Regions from separate parts of the Alteromonas sp. ABH4_456 genome, predicted to be linked through region 1. Evidence: predicted binding sites of a transcription regulator. Region 1 holds the regulator's gene; each other region holds the start of a gene.
What was found. The regulator MetJ, encoded in region 1, represses methionine synthesis genes. The targets are predictions, from matches to a motif close to TAGACGTCTAGACGTCTA.

Region 1 (3,285 bases):
AACAGACTCCTTTCAAACTGCACGGATAGTTTCATGCTTGTACAGTGTAACCATTCGCAGTCGAGGGGGGAATATTTTGTTGGTTTCTCAGTGGACTGTGATGTCTGGCGTGGTGGCGAAATTGCGTAAATTGCCAGGCATCGTAGCGACAAGGGGGAGGAGGCCAGCGAAGATGCCGGGAGAAATCCGCGCTATTCAGCGCGAACGCCCAGCATGTGGCAGATGGCGTAGCTAAGTTCGCAGCGGTTCAGGGTGTAGAAGTGGAAGTGTTTCACCCCTTCTTTCGCCAGCACTTTTACTTGCTCCATGGCGATGTTTGCGCCAATCAGATTACGTGTTGCCTGATCATCGTCATCCAGCCCTTCGTACATTTTGTGCAGCCAGCCCGGTACGTGAACATTGGTGAAACCGGCAAACTTAATCAGTGTCTGATAATTCGTAACCGGCAGGATCCCGGGGACGATATCCAAATCGATACCGGCTGCAGCAGCACGGTCACGGAAACGCAGGTAAACACTGGTGTCAAAGAAGAACTGAGTAATTGCTTCAGAAGCCCCGGCTTCCGCTTTACGCTTCAGGTTAAGCAGGTCGAACTGGGCATTCGGCGCTTCCGGGTGTTTTTCCGGATAGGCGGCGACGGAGATATCAAAGTCTGCTACGTCTTTCAGCAGTGCCACCAGATCAGAGGCATACATTTCGGTTTTATCAACGCCCTTCGGTAAATCGCCCCGCAGAGCAACAATACGGCGAATACCCGAATCCCAGTATTCCTGAGCAATTTGTTTGAGTTCGTCACGGCTTGCGTCCACACAGGTCAGGTGAGGGGCTGCCTGTACACCGGTTTGTTGTTGGATGCGTTTAACAACATCATGGGTGCGGTCACGTTCACCACTGTTTGCACCGTAGGTCACAGACATATAAGAAGGCTTAAGAGGCGCCAGGCGTTCAACAGATTTCCACAGCGTTTGTTCCATCTTTTCCGAGTTAGGCGGAAAAAATTCAAAAGAGACATCAATGTCACGCAATTCGGACAATGACTGGTTTAAGGCGTCGATACCTTGTGCATAGGAAACCATTTTGTTGACTCACTCAATTCTTTGGACGTTTAGACGTCTAAACTAATTAATATATGTCTGGACGTCAAGAGGTTTACACGGCTTAATTGACCTTTTCGCTACATTGTTTAGAATTTCCGCTTATAAAGTAAAATAACAGGCAGTCCGAGATTTCACATGGCAGAATGGAATGGTAAGTATATACACCCTTACGCAGAGCATGGAAAAAAGAGTGAGCAAGTAAAGAAAGTCACTGTTTCTATTCCGATTAATGTGCTTAAGGTGCTCACAGACGAGCGAACCCGCAGACAAATTAATAACCTGCGTCACGCGACGAATTCAGAGTTACTGTGCGAAGCATTCCTTCATGCTTTCACCGGGCAGCCGCTGCCTGACGACGACGATTTGCGCAAAGATAACCCTAACCGTGTTCCTGCCGTTGCAAGGAAAATGATGGAAGAGATGGGGATCGACCCCACCGCCGACAACGAAGAAGAATAGAGTAAAGCCAGAGCAAATCACTCTGGCTTTTTTTGTATCAGGGGCAAGCTTAGTCTTGTCTGGCTGAGGGCGGTTCGATTTTTTGTAATTCGAACAGGGGCCTGAAAGTTGAACGGAACAGGAGCACAATACCCAGGCTCATTACTCCACCCGCAACCGCGCAGGCTACCGGACCAAAAGCTGCTGTCACCGAACCACTTCTGAAGTCTCCGAGTTCGTTGGAAGACGCGATGAACAGGGAGTTCACTGCACTCACACGGCCACGTAAAGCGTCCGGTGTCATAATTTGTACTACTGAGCTTCTGATTACCACACTTATCATGTCTGAACCGCCATAAATCAGCAAAGCGAAGCAAGCCACATAAAGGTTCTGTGAAAAAGCAAAGCCGATAATAGAAAAGCTGAAAATGATCAGTGACCAGAACAGCAGCGGGCCGTTGCGTTCAATGGCCCGTTTACGTCGTACCATTGTCAGACCGATAAGCGTCGCACCAACAGCCGGCATGGCCCGCAATAAACCCAGTGTTTCCGGACCTTCATGTAAGACGTCTTTCACAAACACAGGTAATATGGCCATGACACTGCCACATAGTATGACCACAAGATCAGTAAACAGCGCTCCGCGGACAACGTTGTTGTGCATCAGGTATTCCACACCGCTGAATATATCTTTAAGTGCCAGTTTGCGCTCTGAATGAATGTTCAGAGCGGGCAATAAAGAAAAGCCACCCAGCGTAAACAGGCCGAAAATGATGAGCACCCAGTAGAGCTGACGGTCGAGCGCCGCCAGTAACACGCCGGCGAGGAAAGGCCCCACGGTTAAGGCGATATTCCAGATAGAGCTTACGGCAGCCACCGCACGCCCCAGATGATCGGTGCTGACGATATTCGGCAACACAGACTGAATGGCCGGTACGAAGAAAGCCCGCCCTGCGCCTAATACCGATAACGAGCAAAAGAGCGCCCATTTATTCAGTTCCGGCTGATTCATCAGCAGAGCGACGGCCAGTACCACCAGTAACTGTAATCCGGCAGAAATTAACAAAATGCTTTTGCGGGAAAAGTTGTCTGCAGCCCAGCCCGCCACGAGGAATAAACTGATCACCGGCACAATCTGAAAAATGCCTACCAGTGCCAGGTCAAAGGCCTCGCCGGTGGCTTCATATAAATGCCAGCCGATGCTGACTGCCATAGTTGAGCCGATAAGCGTGGTAGCTATTCGTCCGATGATGAGCCCGATAAGTGCTTTTGACCACATGAAATCTTTGTCCGTCAGATTAGGGGAAGCGGGAAGGTAAACGAAAACGGGCCGGTAGTATAACCGGCCCGTAACAAATGAAGTCAGTATGCTTCAATCAGTCTTTGTTACCCGTGTATTTTGCCGGTAAGGATTCAACACCGGCAACGCCTGAGTCAATCGCTGCCTGTGCTACGGCACTGGCAATACGGTGAAGCAAACGGGGATCCATAGGTTTAGGAATAATGTAATCTTTACCAAATGTCAGCGATGCTGATTTACTGGCTTTCAATACTTCTTCAGGTACAGGCTCTTTCGATACTGAACGTAAAGCTTCAACCGCAGCGACTTTCATTTCGTCATTAATGGTCGAAGCACGCACATCCAGTGCACCACGGAAAATGAACGGGAAGCACAGTACATTGTTCACCTGGTTGGGGTAATCTGAACGGCCCGTTGCCATGATCAAATCACTGCGAACCTCATGGGCCA
Region 2 (3,285 bases), on a different contig from region 1:
AGCAGTTTGCGGCTGTTGGCAATACCGTATACACGTAACTGAATATTGCGCTTCAACAGTGCAGGTTGCTGACGGGAAATCTGACCCAGTAACTCTTTACCTACGTTACCGCAGCCAACCAGGAATACGTCAATGGTGTGGCGATCGGAGAAGAAATTCTGGTGAATAACCCGTACCGCCTTCTTCGCCTTTTTCGCTTCGATAACCGTAGAGATGGAACGCTCTGAAGATCCCTGAGCAATGGCTACGTTATTCACACGGGCTTGCGCCAGCGCAGCAAAGAAACGGGCTGCCAGGCCTTTCGTATGACGCATTCCATCGCCGACCAGGGTAACAATGGCTAAATCGTGACGCACTTCAATCTGATCAAGCAACTGGTTTTGCAATTCCAGAGCAAAGGCATCTTCCAGCAGTTGCTGTGCACGGGCCGCATCTTTTTCCTGTATACAGAAGCTGATGCTGTATTCCGAGCTGGACTGGGTGATCAGGCTGATGGAAATATTGGCGTTACTCATCACCTCAAACACACGGCTTGCCATGCCTACCATGCCTTTGAGACCTGGTCCTGCAACATTAAACATCGTGATGTTATCGAGCTGCGAAATACCTTTCACTGACGTCCATTTCTCGCTGGCTTCGTTACTGATTAGCGTGCCGGGCGCAGAAGGATTCAGGGTGTTTTTGATCAGGCAGGGAATGTGGTGCTGAGCGATAGGACCAATGGTTTTCGGGTGCAATACTTTGGCACCGAAGTAAGACAGCTCCATGGCTTCCTGATAAGTCAGCTTATCAAGTAATACTGCCCCTTCAACCTGATTCGGGTCAGCGTTATAAACCCCGTCGACATCCGTCCAGATTTCACAGCAGTCTGCATCGATACAGGCCGCAAGGATGGCAGCAGAGTAATCAGAACCGTTACGGCCAAGCGTGACTTTCTCACCCTCTTCATTAACAGCAACAAAGCCGGGCATAACCAGTAATACTGAACCGTCGTTCTTTACGTCACTGAAACGGGCTTTACTCATTGCCACATCAGCAATGCTGTCGAGATATTCGCCGTGTGCCAGCACGTATTCGACCGGGTCGATGATACTGTTAACCACACCTTTACTTTGCAAAATCGCACTGAACAGCGTCACACTGATGTATTCGCCGATACTTAAGATGCCGGCAGCCACAGAATCCGGAGCACAACCAAGCAACTTAATGCCTTCCAGTTGTTGCTTAAGCGCAGACAAGCGCTCTGAGATAAATGAAGAAACGTGGTCGTGGGCGAAGTTATCTAAGGTGGTGTTTAATTCGTCAGCAATACCCTGAACAGTTTGCTCTAACTTTTCGAACAGAGGCTGGAAGTCATCCCCTGCGGCAGCCTGTTCACAAAGAGAAGAAAGCGCGTTGGTCACGCCCTTTGGCGCAGAAAGCACTACTGCTGCGCCATCGGTTTGGTGGGTGGTCATACAAATCTCAGTCACACGCAGGTATCGGGGTGCGTCGGCCAGAGAAGATCCACCAAACTTTAAGACTTTCATGTAATGCTCCTTTCGGTTTTATTTTGCTACATCAACGCTCAATTGCGTAAAAAAAAACCCGCTCCTGGTGAGGGCGGGCTTTCGATGTCTGGTTGCAATGTTGCGCACTAGCCAGCGACCGCCCTCAAAGAGGTGGTAATAATCATCGTGCCGGTGGTGCTAATCATTGTTTTCATACGGACAATTTGCCGTATAGACGTCTATCTGTCAACCGCGATTTTGCTTTTTCTGTGTAAAACACCGTCAGAACAGACAATTTACTCCTAAAGAGAGCCTTTTTCTGCCTTTTCATATTGCAATTCATCATATTTTGACAGGAAAAACGGGAATTTTATTGCGTACATTTTGCCGGAGCATTCCGTAATTTTTTCTTCCTGAGCTCAATGAACACCCCGCTCAGGCCAGGGCAATGAAATTCAGCCCGGGAATAACTTTATATTTTTCATATTATTAGTGAATAAAAAGCGCCGTACTCTCCGGTACAACGTCCGGCGCGTTGCGGCACTGTCTTTGCTATCTCAGCTTACACATCCCTATCAGATTTTATTTTTCCCGGAGAAAGTCCTTATGTCAGCGTTTAACGGAGTTTTAGGCGTCAGCCAGGCAGAGTCAGGTTATCAGTTTGCAGTGTGGGCGCCGAACGCCAAATCTGTATGTGTAACCGGAACATTTAATGAATGGGACGAGACTGCAAATCCTCTTGAATCCCGTGAAGGCGGAATCTGGGTTGGTTTTGCTGACAACGCGAAAAACGGTGATGAATACAAGTTTGCTATCACCACCTTGCAGGATGAGCTTTTGCTGAAGAACGATCCCCGTGCCCGTAAGGTCACAAACAGTGTGGGAAACAGTGTTATTTACGATGATGAATATCAGTGGCAACACACAGAATTTGACTCTGCCCCCCTCCATGAGCGGGTCATTTATGAAATGCACATTGGTACGTTTAATAAGCCCGAAGATGGCCACGGCACATTTGCATCAGCTATAGAAAAGCTGCCTGAACTGAAAGCGTTGGGCGTGACGATGGTTGAACTCATGCCTGTGAATGAATTCGCCGGCGATATCAGCTGGGGCTACAACCCTGCCTATCCCTTTGCAGTAGAAGAGGCCTACGGCGGTCCTGACGGACTTAAGGCCTTTATCGATGCAGCTCACGGCATGGGGATCGGTGTAATTCTTGATGTGGTTTACAACCATTTAGGCCCGGGCGACCTGGATATCTGGCAGTTTGACGGCTGGCACGAGAACGATAAGGGCGGCATTTATTTCTACAATGATTACCGCAGCGCCACGCCATGGGGAGATACGCGACCTGACTATGGCCGTCAGGAGGTGCGGGACTATCTCACCGACAATGCACTGATGTGGCTGAACGAATTTAAAGCTGACGGATTGCGGATGGATATGGTGCCTTATATGCGCAGTGTGTCCGGTGCCGATACCGGCGATGACGATATCCCTGAAGCCTACTATCTGATTAAAACCATCAATCACCGTATTCAGACGTCCTGCCCGGGTAAAATGACCATTGCAGAAGATCTTCACAGTCATGAGTACATTACCGATCCTTTAGACAAGGGCGGTTGTGGCTATACGGCACAGTGGGCCGCAGGTTTCGTTCATCCTGTCCGCGATACACTGACAAAAACCGAAGACAGTCATGTCGATTTGAGCATGGTGGTTAACGCGATTACCAGAGTGGTCAGCGGAAACCCGTTTGCCAGAGTGGTCTATACCGAATCCCATGATGAAG
Region 3 (3,285 bases), on a different contig from region 1:
GCCAAAGCGGGTGGCATTATTGTATTCATCATTCAGGAAATATCCGGCGTGAACCGTAAACGGACCCCGTTTATAGCGGGCAACAACTCCTGCATCATAATCATCTTCAAAACCAATATAGTAATTGGCGGAGAACCAGAAGCTGTTTGAAGCGAAAGGTAACAGGCCGAAGGGGACTTTAGTGATACCGCCGGTGACATCCAGGTATTCGTCGTAGTGCCAGGTCAGATCGGCATAGCGGACCGTATCGAAATCAGTATTTTCATACCACCGGTAGTCAGCTTTATAGGAAAAATCATCGAATTTTCCATCGACGGTGAGTTTGATTGATTCAAATTCCAGTCCGTCCCGTATTGCCGGCGCCTGCCAGTCACGGTGACCGTAATTGACTCTCACATGACCGCCAAGGTTAAAGTTATCTTCTGCTGCTGTGACGGGACCACACAAGGCGGTTATCCCTAACGTCATGCACAGTGCGTTTCTTCTCATCATGCTTAAAAGCCCTGAGGTTGAATACGTGCGCCATCATGGCTCAACGTAGCAGGTGTTAAATTTTTGTGTCACAGAAAAGATACACGGCAGCACAACGCTGAGATCAAACAGAGCAGGATTTAACTGAGAAAGGCGTGATCAGAAGAGATAAAAAATCCGGTGTACAGAGACACCGGATTTGATTTTGAACATAATCCTTTTTAAGGGATCAGTGCAGAAGACGGGTTTTAATTGTGCCTTTAATGTTTTGCAGCTGGGCCAGACCTTCATCGGCTTTATTTGCTTCCACATCAACAACTACGTAACCGATATCAGCAACAGTTTGCAGGTACTGAGCTTCAATGTTGATGCCTTTTTCTGCGAATGTCTGGTTAATCTGGTTCAGAACACCCGGACGGTTTTCGTGGATGTGCAGTAAGCGTGAACGGCCGGGGTGATCCGGTAAGGATACTTCAGGGAAGTTCACTGCAGACAGAGTTGAACCGTTGTCAGAGTATTTCGCCAGTTTACCGGCTACTTCAATCCCGATATTTTCCTGCGCTTCCTGTGTGCTGCCTCCCACGTGTGGGGTAAGGATCACGTTATCGAACTGACGCAGCGGCGATTCGAATTCTTCAGTATTCGATTTCGGCTCAACCGGGAATACATCGATAGCGGCACCGGCAAGGTGTTCGCTTTCCATGGCTTCAACCAGTGCATCGATATCAACAACAGTACCACGGGACGCATTGATAAGAATGGCGCCTTTTTTCATTTTCGACAGTTCTGCTTTGCCAATCATGTCTTTAGTAGACAGCGTTTCAGGAACATGCAGAGAAACAACGTCAGATGTCGCCAGAAGGGTATCCAGTGATTTCACCTGCACAGAGTTACCCAGTACCAGCTTGTCTTCAATGTCGTAGAACTGAACGCGCATGCCCAGGTGCTCAGCAAGAATGCTCAACTGTGTACCAATGTGGCCGTAACCAATGATACCCAGCGTTTTACCGCGGGCTTCGTACGAGCCGACAGCACTCTTTTCCCACTCACCACGATGGGCTTTGGCATTCTTTGACGGTACGCCACGAAGAAGAAGAATTAACTGGCCCAGCACCAGTTCTGCAACAGAACGGGTGTTAGAAAACGGCGCATTGAATACAGGAATACCTTTAAACTGAGTGGCTTTCAAATCTACCTGATTGGTACCGATACAGAAGCAACCTACAGCAACCAGCTTTTCAGCGGCCTGAACCACGGCTTCAGTGATCTGAGTACGTGAACGGATGCCGATAAAGTGAACATCTTTCACTTTTTCGATGAGATCTTCTTCTGACAGGGAGGTCTTCAGATACTCAACATTGGTGTAACCGTTACTGTTTAAGGTTTCAACGGCACTTTGGTGAACGCCTTCCAGTAGCAATATACGGATCTTGTCCTTGGGTAGGGATACTTTACTCATTGCCTCACATCTCGAATAGTTGGTTGCAAAAAGACATCTGGACGTCTATATGGGCAAAATAACAGATATCGTTGTTGGTTAAAAGCGCTATTTCATTCAGCAAGCCTTATATCCGGCTTGCTGACAGGGTGGTTAAGTTTAGTCGCTGACCGTAATTACGCCCGAACCGGTTGCTACCAGCACAATATCTGCGCCACGGTTAGCAAAAATACCGTTAGTGACTACGCCCGCCAGACTGTTAATAGCATCTTCCATTTCCCGGGGATTGATTATGTTCAGGTTGTGAACATCCAGTATCACGTTGCCATTGTCAGTCACCACGCCTTCACGGTAAATCGGATCGCCTCCCAGTTTTACCAGCTCTCTGGCTACGTAAGAGCGCGCCATGGGAATGACTTCAACAGGAAGCGGAAATTTGCCCAGTACCGGTACCTGTTTGGTGTCGTCTACAATACACACGAAGGTTTTCGCTACCGCTGCGACGATTTTTTCACGCGTCAGGGCTGCACCGCCGCCCTTGATCATGTGCTTGTGTTCCGTCACTTCATCAGCGCCGTCAACATACACAGAAAGGCTGTCTACTTCATTCAGCGAAAACACTTCAATGCCGTGGGCTTTAAGTTTTTCTGTTGATGCGTCAGAGCTGGATACTGCGCCAACAATCTTGTGTTTAATGTCTGCCAGCGCATCAATAAAAAAATTGACCGTTGAGCCTGTGCCCACACCAACAATAGTGTCCGGCTCTACATATTTTATGGCTGCTTCAGCAACAGCTTTCTTCTTCGCGTTCTGATCCATAAGGGTTCTCCAAAGTTTTGCAGAAGTTTAACTGAAAACTGCAGGAATGGGAGACGAAATTAAGGGCAATTCGTCTTATCCGGCCGTATTACGCCACAAGGCGTGATGATGAGATCCAGGGGGAAATCCCAGGGTTCAACCGGAAGCGCGTCAACCTGCTGACAATCATGTGCGATACCGGCAAGCAGGGGGCGGGAAGCGGCGTTGCGATAAGGTGCCAGCGTACGATCGTAAAATCCGCCGCCCATGCCCAGCCGGTTTCCTTTTTCGTCGAAACCGGTGAGCGGCATCAGGATCAAGTCATGACGGGAAAAAGGTATGACATCAGGGCAGCGTAACTGAGGTTCAGCAATATTGAAGCGGTTACTCACCAGTACGGTGTTGTCATGATAGTGCAAAAATAGCAGATGCTGACGGTTAAACGGGTGCAGTACCGGCAGGCTGACAGTTTTATTCTGGGCTGCCGCGGTGGTAATAGTGTCCGAAAGGCTGACTTCTCCGTCGTTTGCCAGGTATGCAGCTACATGCGCGGCTTGTTGCCATTCCGGCAGTGCCGT

Region 2: thrA (bifunctional aspartate kinase/homoserine dehydrogenase I) is a predicted target of MetJ. The motif match lies at 1,715-1,732, and genes of this name have one in related genera.
Region 3: serA (phosphoglycerate dehydrogenase) is a predicted target of MetJ. The motif match lies at 1,961-1,978, and genes of this name have one in related genera.

The regions. Positions count from the first base shown of each region.
Region 1 is NZ_JBSWXO010000003.1:59,564-62,848, forward strand. It holds gene metF (methylenetetrahydrofolate reductase) at 192-1,076, opposite strand; gene metJ (met regulon transcriptional regulator MetJ) at 1,233-1,556, shown strand; gene ACXAG2_RS05620 (MFS transporter) at 1,606-2,814, opposite strand; gene ACXAG2_RS05625 (malic enzyme-like NAD(P)-binding protein) at 2,912-3,285, opposite strand, start outside.
Region 2 is NZ_JBSWXO010000006.1:128,916-132,200, forward strand. It holds gene thrA (bifunctional aspartate kinase/homoserine dehydrogenase I) at 1-1,529, opposite strand, end outside; gene ACXAG2_RS11460 (alpha-amylase family glycosyl hydrolase) at 2,097-3,285, shown strand, end outside.
Region 3 is NZ_JBSWXO010000006.1:14,649-17,933, reverse strand. It holds gene ACXAG2_RS10965 (hypothetical protein) at 1-492, opposite strand, end outside; gene serA (phosphoglycerate dehydrogenase) at 701-1,930, opposite strand; gene rpiA (ribose-5-phosphate isomerase RpiA) at 2,069-2,728, opposite strand; gene ACXAG2_RS10950 (5-formyltetrahydrofolate cyclo-ligase) at 2,788-3,285, opposite strand, start outside.